DNA from 4 places in the Streptomyces sp. GL_141 genome. Region 1 is predicted to be linked to each of the others. Evidence: riboswitches for the same ligand, from Rfam matches in the RefSeq annotation. Region 1 holds a riboswitch; each other region holds the start of a gene.
What was found. Region 1 has a riboswitch for cobalamin ahead of AC3IX6_RS04270 (ribonucleoside triphosphate reductase). Riboswitches for the same ligand answer to the same signal wherever they lie in the genome.
Positions count from the first base shown of each region.

Region 2: it holds a riboswitch for cobalamin, as region 1 does, so the genes downstream of both, AC3IX6_RS11570 (ribonucleoside-diphosphate reductase subunit alpha) here and AC3IX6_RS04270 (ribonucleoside triphosphate reductase) in region 1, are expected to answer to the same signal.
Region 3: it holds a riboswitch for cobalamin, as region 1 does, so the genes downstream of both, AC3IX6_RS29345 (cobalamin biosynthesis protein) here and AC3IX6_RS04270 (ribonucleoside triphosphate reductase) in region 1, are expected to answer to the same signal.
Region 4: it holds a riboswitch for cobalamin, as region 1 does, so the genes downstream of both, AC3IX6_RS10530 (energy-coupling factor ABC transporter permease) here and AC3IX6_RS04270 (ribonucleoside triphosphate reductase) in region 1, are expected to answer to the same signal.

Region 1 is NZ_CM174402.1:982,232-985,816, forward strand. Features, by position in the region: gene AC3IX6_RS04270 (ribonucleoside triphosphate reductase) at 1-1,487, opposite strand, end outside; cobalamin riboswitch at 1,531-1,674, opposite strand; gene AC3IX6_RS04275 (glycoside hydrolase family 71 protein) at 1,797-3,512, opposite strand.
Region 2 is NZ_CM174402.1:2,738,411-2,741,995, reverse strand. Features, by position in the region: gene AC3IX6_RS11570 (ribonucleoside-diphosphate reductase subunit alpha) at 1-1,563, opposite strand, end outside; cobalamin riboswitch at 1,722-1,850, opposite strand; gene AC3IX6_RS11565 (GNAT family N-acetyltransferase) at 1,917-2,414, opposite strand; gene AC3IX6_RS11560 (CstA-like transporter-associated (seleno)protein) at 2,502-2,699, opposite strand; gene AC3IX6_RS11555 (carbon starvation CstA family protein) at 2,696-3,585, opposite strand, start outside.
Region 3 is NZ_CM174402.1:6,604,373-6,607,957, forward strand. Features, by position in the region: partial or broken gene AC3IX6_RS29340 (cobyric acid synthase) at 1-584, opposite strand, end outside; gene AC3IX6_RS29345 (cobalamin biosynthesis protein) at 581-1,561, opposite strand; cobalamin riboswitch at 1,599-1,744, opposite strand; gene AC3IX6_RS29350 (hypothetical protein) at 1,911-2,132, opposite strand; gene AC3IX6_RS29355 (inorganic phosphate transporter) at 2,162-3,430, opposite strand.
Region 4 is NZ_CM174402.1:2,508,171-2,511,755, forward strand. Features, by position in the region: gene AC3IX6_RS10520 (flavodoxin family protein) at 1-703, opposite strand, end outside; gene AC3IX6_RS10525 (hypothetical protein) at 700-846, opposite strand; cobalamin riboswitch at 1,132-1,325, shown strand; gene AC3IX6_RS10530 (energy-coupling factor ABC transporter permease) at 1,355-2,050, shown strand; gene AC3IX6_RS10535 (energy-coupling factor ABC transporter substrate-binding protein) at 2,050-2,388, shown strand; gene cbiQ (cobalt ECF transporter T component CbiQ) at 2,392-3,141, shown strand; gene AC3IX6_RS10545 (energy-coupling factor ABC transporter ATP-binding protein) at 3,147-3,585, shown strand, end outside.

The DNA of each region.
Region 1 (3,585 bases):
CCGCCCGTGTACTTGCCCTGCAGTTCGTCCTGGCGCTCCAGCGCCTCGAAGGGGTCGTCGGTCCAGCCGACGGGCAGCTGGGAGGAGTTGGTGTAGTACGGGTTGGCGTCGGTGCCGGCCTGGAGGATGCCGGGGAAGCGGGCCCGGTCCTCCTTCGCGAAGCGGTACGTCGTGCCCTCGGCGGGGGTGGCCTCCAGGTTGTACAGGTGGCCGGTGCTCTCCTGGAAGTCCACCATCCGGGCCCGGACCCGGTCCAGGAGGCGGACCGCGAGGGCGTGGCCCTCGGGGGTGGTGATGTCGTGGGCGTCCGCGCTGAAGTTGCGGATCATCTCGTTGACGCCGTTGACCCCGATGGTGGAGAAGTGGTTGCGCAGGGTGCCCAAGTACCGCTTGGTGTACGGGAAGAGACCGCCGTCGATCAGGTCCTGGACGGTGATCCGCTTGAGTTCGAGGCTGTCCCGGGCGAGCTCGCACAGCCGGTCCATCCCGGCCAGCAGACCCGGCTCGTCGCCCGCGTAAAGGTGCCCGAGCCGGGCGCAGTTGAGGGTGACCACACCGAGGGAGCCGGTCTGCTCGGCGCTGCCGAAGAGGCCGTTGCCGCGCGCCCGCAGCTCGGTCAGATCGAGCTGGAGCCGGCAGCACATGGAGCGGATCATGTGGGGTTCGAGCTCGGAGTTGATGAAGTTCTGGAAGTACGGGAGCCCGTACTTGGCGGTCATCGCGAAGAGCCGCTCGGCGTTCTCGCTCTCCCAGGGGAAGTCGCGGGTGATGTTGTAGGTCGGGATGGGGAAGGTGAACACCCGCCCGGTGGCGTCGCCTTCCGTCATGACCTCGATGTACGCCCGGTTGATCATGTCCATCTCGGCCTGGAGCTCGCCGTAGGTGAAACCGGTCTCCTCCCCCGCGACCACGGGGATCTGTTCGCGCAGGTCCTCGGGGCAGGTCCAGTCGAAGGTGAGGTTGGTGAAGGGGGTCTGCGTGCCCCAGCGCGAGGGCACGTTGAGGTTGTGCACGAGCTCCTGGACGCACTGCCTGACCTGGTCGTACGTGAGCCTGTCGAGGCGGACGTACGGGGCGAGACAGGTGTCGAAGGAGGAGAAGGCCTGGGCGCCCGCCCATTCGTTCTGCAGGGTGCCGAGGAAGTTCACGATCTGGCCGACGGCCGAGGACAGGTGTTTGGGCGGGGCGGAGTCGATCTGGCCGGGGACCCCGTTGAAGCCCTCGGTGAGCAGGGTGCGCAGGGACCAGCCGGCGCAGTAGCCGGAGAGCATGTCCAGGTCGTGGATGTGGAGGTCGCCCTCGCGGTGGGCACGGGCCACGGCGGCGGGATAGACCTGTTCCAGCCAGTAGTTCGCGGTGACCTTGCCCGCGGCGTTGAGGATGAGTCCGCCGAGCGAATAGCCCTGGTTGGCGTTGGCGTTCACCCGCCAGTCCCGGCGGTCCAGGTATTCGGTCACGGTCTCTACGGCATTGATGACAGCAGTCACGGCAGCCCTCCCACGAGGCTCGGCACGGAAGAATGGCGGGCGCTCTTGAGGGCCCGTGCCGGCAGGTGTCGGACTCGTCCGCCGTGGCGGACTCACCGTTGCGGGGCAGTCCCGGATTCCCACCGGGTTCCCTGTTGCCTCGGTCGGGGGAAGGGAGCCCCGCCGAACCGGCAGAGCCAACACTACATATAGATGTGACAGCGGCATGCCACCACTACATATGGGGTGACAAAGGTCCCGGGGCAAGGGACTTCGGCCCCTGCGGACCCGCGCCGGCGCCCTGCGGACCTACGCCGGAGCCCTGCGGGCTCAGCTCCGGCCGCTGGTGGCGGCGTAGTACTGGAGGTCCTGCACCTCCACCGTGCGGTCCACCCGGTAGGGCAGTTCCACCCGGGCTCCGGCCTTGCCGCCCCGCACCACGGACGCCGAGCCGGCGCCCGGAGCCAGGGGCAGCAGCTCGGAGTGGACCCCGGCCGGGGCCGCGTGCGCGTCCTCGGCCGCCCCCACGGCCGTACGGATGCTCGCGGGCGCGGTCAGGAAGCTCAGCACCTCCACCGCGTCCCGGGCCGCGGCGCTGCCGCCCCGCAGCGACATCACGAGGGACTGGCCGCCGCTCGGGTCCGCGGCGGCGAACTGGGTGCGCGAGCTCAGGTACAGCGTGTCGCGGACGATCTTCGGCCAGCCGCCCGTCTTGAACCGGGTGAGGTAGTACGAGGAAAGGTCCAGGTAGGCATGGCCGTTGTGCAGCGAGGGCGCGAACTGGCTGCCCTCGCTGTAGTCGTTCCACGTGGTGAGCTGGACCCAGTCGGCCCCGTCCTCGATCGCGCGGTTCCATGTGGCGCGCAGGGTCGCGGTGTTGCCCGCCTCGTCGTAGATGCCCTGGTTGGGGCGGGCGTCCTGGACCGATACGGGCTGCATCCAGATCTTGCCCGCGGCGTGGGCGCGCCGGACGTCGCGCGTGGAGCTCTCCTGGCCGACGTAGCTGCGGCTGCCCCACTCGGAGAATCCGTGGCTGATGGGCTCGAACTCGGCGCTGTGCGCGCCGAAGTCGAGGAAGAGCGGGACGAAGGCGGTGCGGATGCCGTGCCGGTTCTTCAGGACGTCCATGACCCCGGTCCACCAGGCGACGCTCTTCTCCTCGGCCTTGAACGGCGAGACGACCAGCCGGCCGTCGGGGAGCCGGTGGGCGGCCGGGGCCTTGCCGAGCTCCGCGAGGAGGTCGGCGAGCACGGCCGGGTCGTCGGTGCCCAGGGAGGTCATGTCCGGCATCAGCATGACCTTGAAGCCCGGATCCACCGAACGGGCGGCCTCCATCAGGAGGTGGGAGCGTTCGCGGTTCTTCCCGGTCAGGGAGAGCAGGTCGAGGGTGAATCCGTCGATGCCCGCGGCGCGGGCCGTGCGGACCTCCTGCTGGAGGTTGGCGAGCTCCCAGTCCCCGGCTTTGGGCGGGACGGGCAGCGGGCGGTCGCGGAGCAGTCCGCCGTAGCGCTCGTGCTTGCCGTTCTCGCCGTCCGGCTTCAGGTAGTTGCGGGTGTAGTAGTCGGCGTCGGCGCCGACGTTGTCCAGGGAGAGCGGGTACGGGGTGAAGTAGTGGGCGAAGACCAGCTTCTTGCCGGCGGCGCCGGAGCGCAGCACGGCCGGCTGCGGCAGGTCGAAGGGCAGGGCTCCGGCGGGGCGGGGCGCGCCGTCCGCGGCGGACCCCTGGGCCTTCGGGTCCGGGGGCTGCCCGCCGGGGCTCTGCGGGGCGGTCGTGACCGGTCCGGTGGCGGCGGGGCCGGAGGCGGCGGGCGCGGGGCCGTCGCCGCCGGGAGCGGGCAGGAGGCCGCCCGGGCCCGGCGCCGGGCCGGCCTGCGCGTCGGCGACGGTGCGGGGGTCCCAGACGATGCCCGTCGCGGCGCAGACGCCCGCGAGGAGGAAGGCGGACAGGAGGAGGCTCAGCAGGGGTCTTCGGCGCCGGAATCCCGCACGGCGCCGGTGCGACGCGGGCCTCGCGCCCCGCCCTGACCGACCCCGGTCCGCACTCATCCTGGCCCCTCCCCCGAATATGCCCGCGCCATGCCCGAACACCGGGCCGCACAGCAGCAGTACAGCGGATTCC
Region 2 (3,585 bases), 1.8 Mb from region 1:
GAAGACGTCCTGGAGGCCCATCGCGCCCAGGCCCACCGGACGCCAGCGGGCGTTGGAGCGGCCGGCCTGCTCGGTCGGGTAGAAGTTGATGTCCACGACGCGGTCGAGGAAGGTGACCGCGGTGCGGACGGTCTCGTCCAGGCGCTCCCAGTCGATCTCCCCCTCCACGACGAAGGCGCCGAGGTTGACCGAGCCGAGGTTGCAGACGGCCGTCTCGCCGTCGTTGGTGACCTCGATGATCTCGGTGCAGAGGTTCGAGGAGTGGACGACGGTGCCCGGCTCGGCGGTCTGGTTCGCCGTGCGGTTGGAGGCGTCCTTGAAGGTCATCCAGCCCTGGCCGGTCTGCGCGAGGGTGCGCATCATCCGGCCGTACAGGTCGCGGGCGGGCATGGACTTGCGGGCCAGGCCCGACTCCTCGGCCTTGCGGTACGCGGCGTCGAACGCGTCGCCCCACAGGTCGACCAGCTCGGGGACGTCGGCGGGGGAGAACAGCGACCAGTCGGCGTCGGCGTTCACGCGGCGCATGAACTCGTCCGGCACCCAGTGGGCCAGGTTCAGGTTGTGGGTGCGGCGCTGGTCCTCGCCGGTGTTGTCGCGGAGCTCCAGGAACTCCTCGATGTCCGCGTGCCAGGTCTCCAGGTAGACCGCGGCGGCGCCCTTGCGGCGGCCGCCCTGGTTCACGGCGGCGACGGAGGCGTCGAGGGTCTTCAGGAACGGCACGATGCCGTTGGAGTGGCCGTTCGTACCGCGGATCAGGGAACCGCGGGCGCGGATGCGGGAGTACGAGAGGCCGATGCCGCCGGCGTGCTTGGAGAGGCGCGCGACCTGGTGGTAGCGGTCGTAGATCGAGTCCAGCTCGTCCAGCGGGGAGTCCAGCAGGTAGCAGGAGGACATCTGCGGGTGGCGGGTGCCGGAGTTGAAGAGGGTGGGGGAGGAGGGCAGGTAGTCGAGGCGGCTCATCAGCCGGTACAGCGAGGCCACTTCCTCGACGGCCTGGACGCTCTCGTTCTCCGCGAGGCCGCAGGCCACGCGCAGCATGAAGTACTGGGGGGTCTCGATGACCTGGCGGGTGATCGGGTGCCGCAGCAGGTAGCGGCTGTGCAGGGTGCGCAGGCCGAAGAAGCCGAAGCGGTCGTCGGCGCCCTCGGCGAGCGCGTGCCCGACCAGCGCGTCGAGCCGGTTCGCGTGCAGGCGTACGAAGTCCGCGGTGCGGTCGGCGATGAGCCCCTCGCGGTGGCCGACCTCGACGGAGCCGGAGAAGGAGGTGGAGCCCTGGCCGGCGGCCTCGTCGCGGACGGCCAGCGTCAGCAGGCGGGCGGCGAGGCGGGAGTAGGCCGGGTCCTCGGAGATCAGCCCGGCGGCCGCCTCGGTGGCGAGCGTACGGAGCTCCGCCTCGTCGGCGGCGGCGCTGCGGCCGCGCAGCGCGGCGGCGGCGACCCGGCCGGGGTCGGTGTCGGGCAGGTCGGCGGTCAGCTCGGTGAGCGTGCGCAGGAGCGCGGCCCCCGGACCCTCGTAGGCGGACGGGTCGGACTCGGCGCGCGGTGCGGAAGGCGCGATGGTCACGGGGGGAGCTCTCCCTCGCTCGGCTCCGGGAACACCGTTGGTGCGGGGCGCGAGGGGGCGCACGTGGGGGCGCGTGCCTGGCAGGGCAGTGCGCGTGCGCCACGTGGCGTCCACCGGCCCAACCGCGAGGCCCGGACGTGTCTGCACCCGGATCGGTCGAGCCGGGCGCACTGTCGACAGGTCCTCGGACTTGCGGATGCACCGAGCGGATCGGTGCATTTCATACCGTTGCGGGACAGTTCCGGATTCTCACCGGATTCCCCTGCGACGACAGCGAGCACGAGCATACATGTGGGGGCCGGTGCTCGCGGTAGCCCCCACATGTTGTGTCGCTCCTCGCGGGCGGTGCACCGCTAGAGCTCCAGGCGGTAGGTGAGCAGGGGGAGCCCCGGAACCGGGTACCAGTCCCGCTCGGGCGTCCGTACGAAGCCCAGCCGGTCGTAGATCCGGTGTGCCCCGAGCATCTTCTCCGTGGTCGACAGCACCAGGTGGCGCACGCCCTCCAGCTCCCGGGCGCGGCTCACGCAGGCCCGTACGAGGGCTTCGCCCGCACCGCGTCCGCGCGCCGCGGGGGAGACGGCCAGCATCCGGAACTCGGCCTCGCCGGGGCCCGCGATATCGCACAGCGGGCTGCCGGGAGGCGCGAAGGTCACACCGCCGAGCAGCGTGCCCTCGTACTCCGCGACGAGCACCTCGCCGTCGGGGGCCCGGCCGGCGACGTCGCGCAGCCGGCTCAGGTAGGGGTCGTCCTCGGAGAAGTCGAGCAGTCCGTCGTCGAGGTACGCCCGTGCGGTGATCTCGCCGAGCTCTTCGTATTCGGCGGCCGCCGCCGTCCTGATGATGATGTCCATGGCACCGAGTGTGCGCCAGGGCAGGAAAAGGGGCCGCCGCGTTCCGTCGGGTGGACGGAACGCGGCGGCCCTTTGCGGCTCAGCGGTTCAGCAGCAGCGGAACCCTTCGCGCGGGTCGCCCTCGCGGGCGTCCGTGCGGGCCCGTTCGAAGGCCCGGCGCGACTGGACCTCGGCGTCGGGGTCGTGCGTACGGGCGTGGGCCACGTAGTGGTCGTAGGCCGCCTCGCCCGAGAACTCCCGTACGAAGAACCGGGCCCGGCCCAGCGCGTGGCGCAGCCGCGTCACGCGGGTTCCCGTACGGAGTCCTGCACGCGGCCGCCGCCCGAGTCGAGGCCGGCGGCGGCGAGTTCCGCCCGCTCCTCGGCGGTCGGGATCAGACCGGCCGGGGCGACGATCTTGGACTCGGTCCACGGGAACTCGACCATGGTGACCGACTCGGGCTTGCGGATGGCCTTGAAGCAGGTCCGGGCGGCGTCCACGAGCACGATGATGATCAGCAGGGCGAAGAACACGGACAGGACGCCGTCCACCGTGGCGTTGGTGACCACGGTGTGCATCTCGTCCATGTTCTTGGCGGGCTTGAGGACCTTGCCCGCGTCGATCCCGTCCTGGTAGACGTCCCGCTGCGCGAAGAAGCCGATCTTCGGGTTGTCGGAGAAGATCTTCTGGTAGCTGGCGGTGAGCGTGACGGCCAGGTCCCAGGCCAGCGGAACGCCCGTCACCCAGGCCCACTTGAGCCGGCCGGACTTGATCAGCAGGGTGGTGCAGACGGCCAGGGCGACCGCCGCGAGCAGCTGGTTCGCGATGCCGAACAGCGGGAAGAGCTGGTTGATGCCGCCCAGCGGGTCCTTGACGCCGACCCACAGGAAGTAGCCCCAGCCGCCGACGACGACCGCGCTGGCGAACCAGACGCCCGGCTTCCAGCTGACGTCCTTGAAGGACCTGTGCACGTTGCCGAGGGTGTCCTGGAGCATGAAGCGGCCCACGCGGGTGCCGGCGTCGACCGTCGTCAGGATGAACAGGGCCTCGAACATGATCGCGAAGTGGTACCAGAACGCCTTCATCGCGGTGCCGCCGATGACAGCCGAGAAGATCTCCGACATTCCGAGTGCGAAGGTCGGGGCGCCGCCCGTACGGGACAGCAGGCTGGTCTCCTCCACGTCCTTCGCGG
Region 3 (3,585 bases), 5.6 Mb from region 1:
GACTGGTCCTCGGGCGAGAGCAGCGCCGTCGTGCCGAAGAAGGACGCGAAGACCCCGCCCCGGTCGATGTCGCCGACGACGACCACCGGGAACCGCGCGGCCCGCGCGATGCCCATGTTCACGATGTCGGTCCGGCGCAGATTGATCTCGGCCGGGCTGCCCGCCCCCTCGCAGATCACGGCGTCATACGTGCCCCGCAACTGCTCCAGGCAGTCCGTGACGATGCCGAGCAACTGCTCCTGCCGCCCCCCGTGGTAGCCCCGCGCGCTCATCTCGCCCACCGGCTTGCCCAGCAGCACCACCTGGCTGCTCCGGTCACTGCCGGGCTTGAGCAGCACCGGGTTCATCAGTGCGGTCGGCTCCACGCGGGCCGCCTGGGCCTGCATGGCCTGTGCGCGGCCGATCTCGGCGCCCTCCCTCGTCACGAAGGAGTTCAGGGACATGTTCTGTGCCTTGAACGGGGCCACCTTCACGCCCTGCCGGGCCAGCCACCGGCAGATGCCCGCCGTGACCACGCTCTTGCCCGCGTCCGAGGTCGTACCGGCGACGAGGAGGCCCCCGCCGCGCTTCGCGCCGTCGCTCATGCGCGCCGCCCCTTCTTCTTCGTCGTACGGGAGACCAGCGTCCGGGAGACCAGCGTCCGGGCGGCCACACAGGCCCCGAGCGCCAGCCACGTCACCTGGCGCGACAGCCGCACCGCCCGTTCGATGTCGGCGACCTCCACCGGCCGCCCGGCCGCTCCGTTGAGCACGGCCCGGTGTTCGACCCGGCCCGCGTACGCCAGGGTTCCGCCCAGCCGTACGCCGAGCGCCCCGGCGAAGGAGGACTCCACGGGGCCCGCGTTGGGGCTCGGGTGCTTGGCGGCATCCGCGCGCCAGGCCCGTACGGCTCCTCGCCGGTCGGGCCCGGCCAGTACGGCGGCGAGGGCCGTCAGCCGGGCGCCCGGCCAGCCGGCCACGTCGTCGAGCCGGGCCGAGGCCCAGCCGTAGCGCAGGTGGCGGGGGGACTTGTGGCCGACCATCGCGTCCAGGGTGTTCACGGCGCGGAAGGCCAGCAGCCCGGGGACGCCCGCGACGGCGCCCCACACCAGGGCCCCGACCACGGCGTCGGAGGTGTTCTCGGCGACCGATTCGACGACCGCGCGGGCCATCTGCTGCTCGTCCAGCGCCTGCGGGTCGCGCCCGCACAGGTGGGGCAGCCGCTCGCGGGCCACCTCGGCGTCCCCGGCGGCGAGCGCGCCGCCGATGGCGCGGGCCTCGCGGCCCAGCGAGGTGCCGCCCACGACGGCCCAGGTGGCGGCGGCGGTGAGGGCGATGCGGGCGGCCGCGGGCCGGGAGCGCACGGCGCGGGCGCCCAGCGCGCCGACGGCGGCCGCGCCTCCAGCGCACAGCAGGGTGTGCAGGGCGCCCCGCGCGCGGTCGTCGCGCCACAGGGCGCGTTCGACGGCGGCGGCGGCTCGTCCGAAGGCGGCCACGGGGTGCCCTCGGCGCGGATCCCCGAGGATCCGGTCGCCGATCAGGCCCGCCGTGACGCCGTACGCGAAGACGCGATCGGCACGCATGGTGGCAGGTATGTCCTCACTCAGGGTCCGCGCCCTGGTTCGACGTGTCCGGCGGCGAGAGTTCCTGGCTCCCGGCCGCACACGGGGTCCGCGTGCGCCGGTGACAGTGGCGGGACCGCGCCGGATTCGCACCGGACTTCCTCTCCATGCCGCCGTAATGGCTCGCGCAGTCCACCACGCAGCGCGAAGGCCCGTCAACTCGCCGTTGACCTGCGGCGGGGTGGCGGGGGAGGGGGCGGTGCCGGGCCCGCGCCGGGGGCCCGGGGCGCGTCGGGCGCGGGCCCGGGGCATGCGAAAGCTCCCTCCGGGACGAACCCCGAGGGAGCCTTCGTACGTGCCGTCCGGCGCCTCAGGCGACGATCAGGTAGATCCCGTAGGCCACGGCCACCGCGCAGAGCGCGAAGCAGGCGTACGCACCGCTGCGGGCCAGGGTGGCGGCGCCGCCCTGTTCGGTGGCGGCCTCGTGCTTGGAGAGCCCCATCAGACCCAGGGTGAACAGGGTCACCAGGACGACGGTGGCGGAGAGGCTGACCCCGAAGACGGAGCCGAGTGCTTCCCAGTCGATCTTCATACCGCTGAATCCTCTGTCGTTCTCGGGGGTCAGACGGCCGCGGCCGGAGCCGCGGGAGTCGTCGTCGCGGCCGGGATGGTGGCCTTCAGTTCCTCGTCCGTCACCGCGGCGGTGCTGCCGACGGCGGCGGTCGGCGGGACGGCGACGGCCGCCATGGCCGTGGTGACGGCACCGGCCGGCTCCTCGGCGTCGGCCGGGGCGACCTCGTTGACGTTGGTGTGGTCGACGACCTGGCGGCGCGAGATCAGCCAGATGGCGACGCAGGAGCCGACGAGGAAGACCGTGACGCCGGCGACGCCGATGTCCCCGGTGCGCATGACCAGCTCGGCCAGCGCGGCCACCAGGCCCGCGGCCGGGAGGGTCAGGCCCCAGGCGATGAACATGCGGGAGGCGGTGGACCAGCGGACCACGCCGCCCTTGCGTCCCAGACCCGAACCCATGACGGCGCCGGAGCACGCGTGGGTGGTCGAGAGGGAGAAGCCGAGGGAGGAGGAGGCCAGGATGACGCTGGCGGCCGAGGTCTGGGCGGCGAAGCCCTGCTGCGGCTGCAGGTCGGTCAGGCCGCTGCCCATGGTGCGGATGATGCGCCAGCCGCCCAGGTAGGTGCCCATCGCGATGGCCAGACCGGCGGAGACGATGACCCAGACCGGCGGGTTGGAGCCGGGAGCGAGGGCGCCGCCGGCGACGAGCGCCAGGGTGATGATGCCCATCGTCTTCTGCGCGTCGTTGGTGCCGTGCGCCAGCGAGACGAGGCTCGCGGAAGCGATCTGACCGGCGCGGTAGCCCTTGGCCGAGGTCTTCTCGCCCATGCCCTTGCCGACCTTGTACGTGACCTTCGTGGCCAGGTAGGCGGCGAAGCCGGCGACCAGCGGCGCGGCGATCGCGGGGATCAGCACCTTGGTGACGACGACGCTGCCGTTGACGGCGCCCATGCCGGCGGAGGCCACGGCCGCACCGATCAGGCCGCCCATCAGGGCGTGCGAGGAGCTCGAGGGCAGTCCGACCAGCCAGGTGACGAGGTTCCAGAGGATCGCGCCGACCAAGGCGGCGAAGATGACCTCCGGCTGGATGCCTTCCTCGTTGACCAGTCCCTTGGAGATCGTCTTGGCGACCTCCACGGACATGAAAGCGCCGACGAGGTTGAGCACGGCGGACATCGCCACCGCGGTCTTGGGCTTGAGGGCGCCGGTCGAGATGGTGGTGGCCATCGCGTTGGCCGTGTCGTGAAAACCGTTCGTGAAATCGAACACGAGAGCGGTGATGATCACGATCCCGAGGAGAAGCGTTATGTGCTCCATTTACCCAGGCTTCTGTTTGACGTCAGTGGTTCGTGGACCGTAGGCAACCTGGATGAACGGAAGGTGAACTGGCAGGGTTCATGTGGTGTATCGACTCGGCACCCCATCGGGACCTTCGTCCCGGGAGGGGCGTTGATATGTCGATTAATGCATGT
Region 4 (3,585 bases), 1.5 Mb from region 1:
GGTTCTCGAAGTCGAAGCGGCAGCCGGCGTCCCACTCGGAGCGCTGGTTTCCGTGGGCGGGGATGCCGCCGGTGTCCTTGAGCATCCTCGCCAGGTGGAGCTGGTTCCAGGTCATGAAGGTCGTGTTGCGGTTCGTGAAGTCGTTGTCCGGCCCGCCGGAGCCGGGGTCGAGGTACGACGGGCCCGGGCCGGCCTCGCCGACCCAGCCCGCGTCCGCCTGCGGCGGAATGACGTATCCGAGGTGCTGGAGGCTGTACAGGACGTTCATCGCGCAGTGCTTGGCGCCGTCCTCGTTGCCGGTGATCAGGCAGCCGCCCACGCGACCGTAGTAGGCGTACTGGCCGAGCTCGTTGAGGATCGACGAGCAGGCGTACAGGCGCTCGATCACCTTCTTCATGACCGAGGAGTTGTCACCCAGCCATACGGGCCCAGCCAGCGTGAGGATGTCTGCGGCCATGACTTTCGAGTAAATGACCGGCCACTCGTCGGTCTCCCAGCCGTGCTCCGTCATGTCCGGCCAGACGCCGGTCGCGATGTCGAGGTCCACTGCCCGGAGTACCTCGACCTGGACACCCTGACGCTGCATGATGCCGGTGCTGATGTCGATCAGGCCCTGCGTGTGGCTTCGTTCCGGCGACCGCTTGAGGGTGCAGTTGATCACCACGGCACGCAGGTCGTCATGAGACATGGCGTTGTCGGTCATCGTCGTGCTCCTCCCATCGCCGCACGGCTCTTGTCGATCAGGCCCTCGGTGTCGCCGGGCTCGGGCGATCGCTTGAGCGTGCAGTTGACGTGCACGGCGGTCAGGTCGGAGTGGTCGAGGTCGTGCGCGGGATCGGTAGCCACGCGTCCAGCCTCACCGGGGCCCGGCGGGCCCGCCACCGGGCCGCACCCGTCCGGGCGCACCCCGGGGGCGGGGGCCCCGGACCGTCCGCGGGAAGCAGCCCGGCCGGAACAGGGCGGCGACGTGTGGCGGCCGTTCTCCGGCGGCCACGGACATCCGGAACTCCCCTTTCAGGCGGGGACATTGGGGCGGACAGCGACAGCACGGGCACGTGGCGTGACGCACAAGCGGAATCCGGTCACCGCCCGGCGTGATTGGGGCGGGTTGTTACCGGTCCGTGCGGCCGACTAGGGTCAGCGGGCCTTGGTGTTCGGGAAACCGGTGGGAAACCGGTGCGGCCCTCGCCACTGTGATCGGGAAGTCCGGCTCCACTCCTGCGGGAAAGCCACTGGGCTGCGCGGGAGGTTCCGCGCTGCCCGGGAAGGCGGAGCATGGACGTCAACCCGTGAGCCAGGAGACCGGCCGGGGCGCGTTGTCCATCCACGAGGTGCTGGAGAGGTCTCCCTACTCATGCATATAGCCGAGGGGTTCCTACCCCCTTTGCACGCGGTCGCCTGGGGCGCCGTGTCCGCCCCCTTCGTCGTCCACGGCGTCCGCGCGCTCACCCGCGAGGTGAAGGCCAACCCGGAGAGCACGCTGCTGCTCGGCGCCTCCGGGGCCTTCACCTTCGTCCTGTCCGCCCTGAAGATCCCTTCCGTCACGGGCAGTTGCTCGCATCCCACGGGCACCGGACTCGGGGCGATCCTGTTCCGGCCGCCGATCATGGCGGTGCTCGGCACGATCACCCTGCTGTTCCAGGCCCTGCTGCTGGCGCACGGCGGGCTCACCACCCTCGGCGCCAACGTCTTCTCGATGGCCATCGCCGGCCCGTGGGCGGGCTACGCCGTCTACCGGCTGCTGCGGAAGTTCGCTCTCCCGCTGATGGTCACCGTGTTCTTCGGCGCCTTCTTCGCCGACCTGGTCACCTACTGCGTCACCAGCGTGCAGCTCGCCCTCGCCTTCCCCGACCCGGCCTCCGGATTCGCGGGCTCGCTCGCGAAGTTCGGGGGGATCTTCGCGGTCACGCAGATCCCGCTGGCCGTGAGCGAGGGGCTGCTGACCGTCCTCGTGATGCGGCTGCTGATGGCGTCGAGCAAGTCGGACCTGGTCCGGCTGGGCGTCGCGAAGCTGACGGCCACCCGTACCGGAGAGAAGGCGGCGGCCTGATGAGCGGCATGTCGAAGAACGCCAAGATCAACACCCTGCTGCTGCTCCTGGTGGCGGCGCTGGCCGTCCTGCCGATCGCCCTCGGGCTGGGCGAGGGCAAGGAGGAGCCCTTCGCGGGCGCCGACGCGCAGGCCGAGGCGGCGATCACCGAGCTGAAGCCGGACTACGAGCCCTGGTTCTCCCCTCTCTACGAACCCCCTTCGGCCGAGATCGAGTCCGCGCTGTTCGCCTTGCAGGCGGCGCTGGGAGCGGGCGTGCTCGCGTATTACTTCGGCGTCCGCAAGGGCCGCCGCCAGGGGGCGGCCGCCGCCGCTGCCGCCACCGCCCCGGAGGCGTAGGCGGTGCTGCCGATCGACGTGGCCGCGCACGGCAGTCGCTGGCGCGGCAGGCACCCGCTGGAGAAGGCCCTGCTCGGAATCGGGCTGACGGTCACCGCCGTGTGCCTGCCGCCCTGGCCGGGCGGGCCGCTGGTGGCCGCCGCCACCCTCGCCGTGCTGCTCGGCCCGGCCGGGGTGGCCGGCCGGCAGCTCTGGCGGGCCTTCCGGATCCCGCTCGGCTTCTGCTTCACCGGGGCGCTGCCCCTGCTGTTCGCGGTCGGCGGCCCGGCGGGGCCGGTGTCCCTGGCCCCCGACGGCCCCCGGCTCGCCGCCGAACTGCTGCTGCGCACCTCGGCTGCCTCGCTCGGGCTGCTGCTGTTCGCCTTCACCACCCCGGTCTCCGACGTACTGCCCCGGCTGGTGCGGGCCGGGGTGCCGGCCCCCGTGGTGGACGTGGCCCTGGTCATGTACCGGATCGGCTTCCTGCTGCTCGACTCCATGGCGCAGGTCCGCCGGGCCCAGGCGGCCCGGCTCGGGCACACCAGCCGGGCGGCGGTGTGGCGCTCCCTGGCCGGGCTCGCCGCCACCTCCTTCGTACGGGCCTTCGACCGCGCGGCCAAGCTCCAGGCGGGTCTGGCCGGACGCGGCTACGACGGCGCGCTGCGGGTCCTCGTACCGGAGGCGGCCCTGTCGTGGCGCTTCCTGACGGCCACCGGCGCCCTGCTGGCGGCCCTGATCACCCTGACCCTCACCCTGAAGGGGCTCTCCTTGTGAACCCGGTGGCGACCCCCCTGATCGAACTGTCCGACGCGGGCTACGCCTACGAGGACGGCCCGGCCGTCCTGACCGGCGTCGACTTCGCCATCACGCCGGGCCGGGCGCTGGCCCTGCTGGGCCGCAACGGCAGCGGCAAGACCACGCTGATGCGGCTGCTGAGCGGCGGCCTGCGGCCCGGCGCGGGATCGCTGTGGCTGGACGGCACGGAGGTCTCGTACGACCGGGCCGGACTGACCCGGCTGCGCACGTCCGTCCAGCTGGTGGTGCAGGACCCCGACGACCAGCTGTTCGCGGCCTCGGTCGAACAGGACGTGTCCTTCGGCCCGATGAACCAGGGGCTCCCCGCTCCGGAGGTCCGCGCCCGCGTGGACTCGGCCCTCGCCGCCCTGGACATCACGCACCTGCGGGACCGCCCCACCCACCTGCTCTCCTACGGCCAGC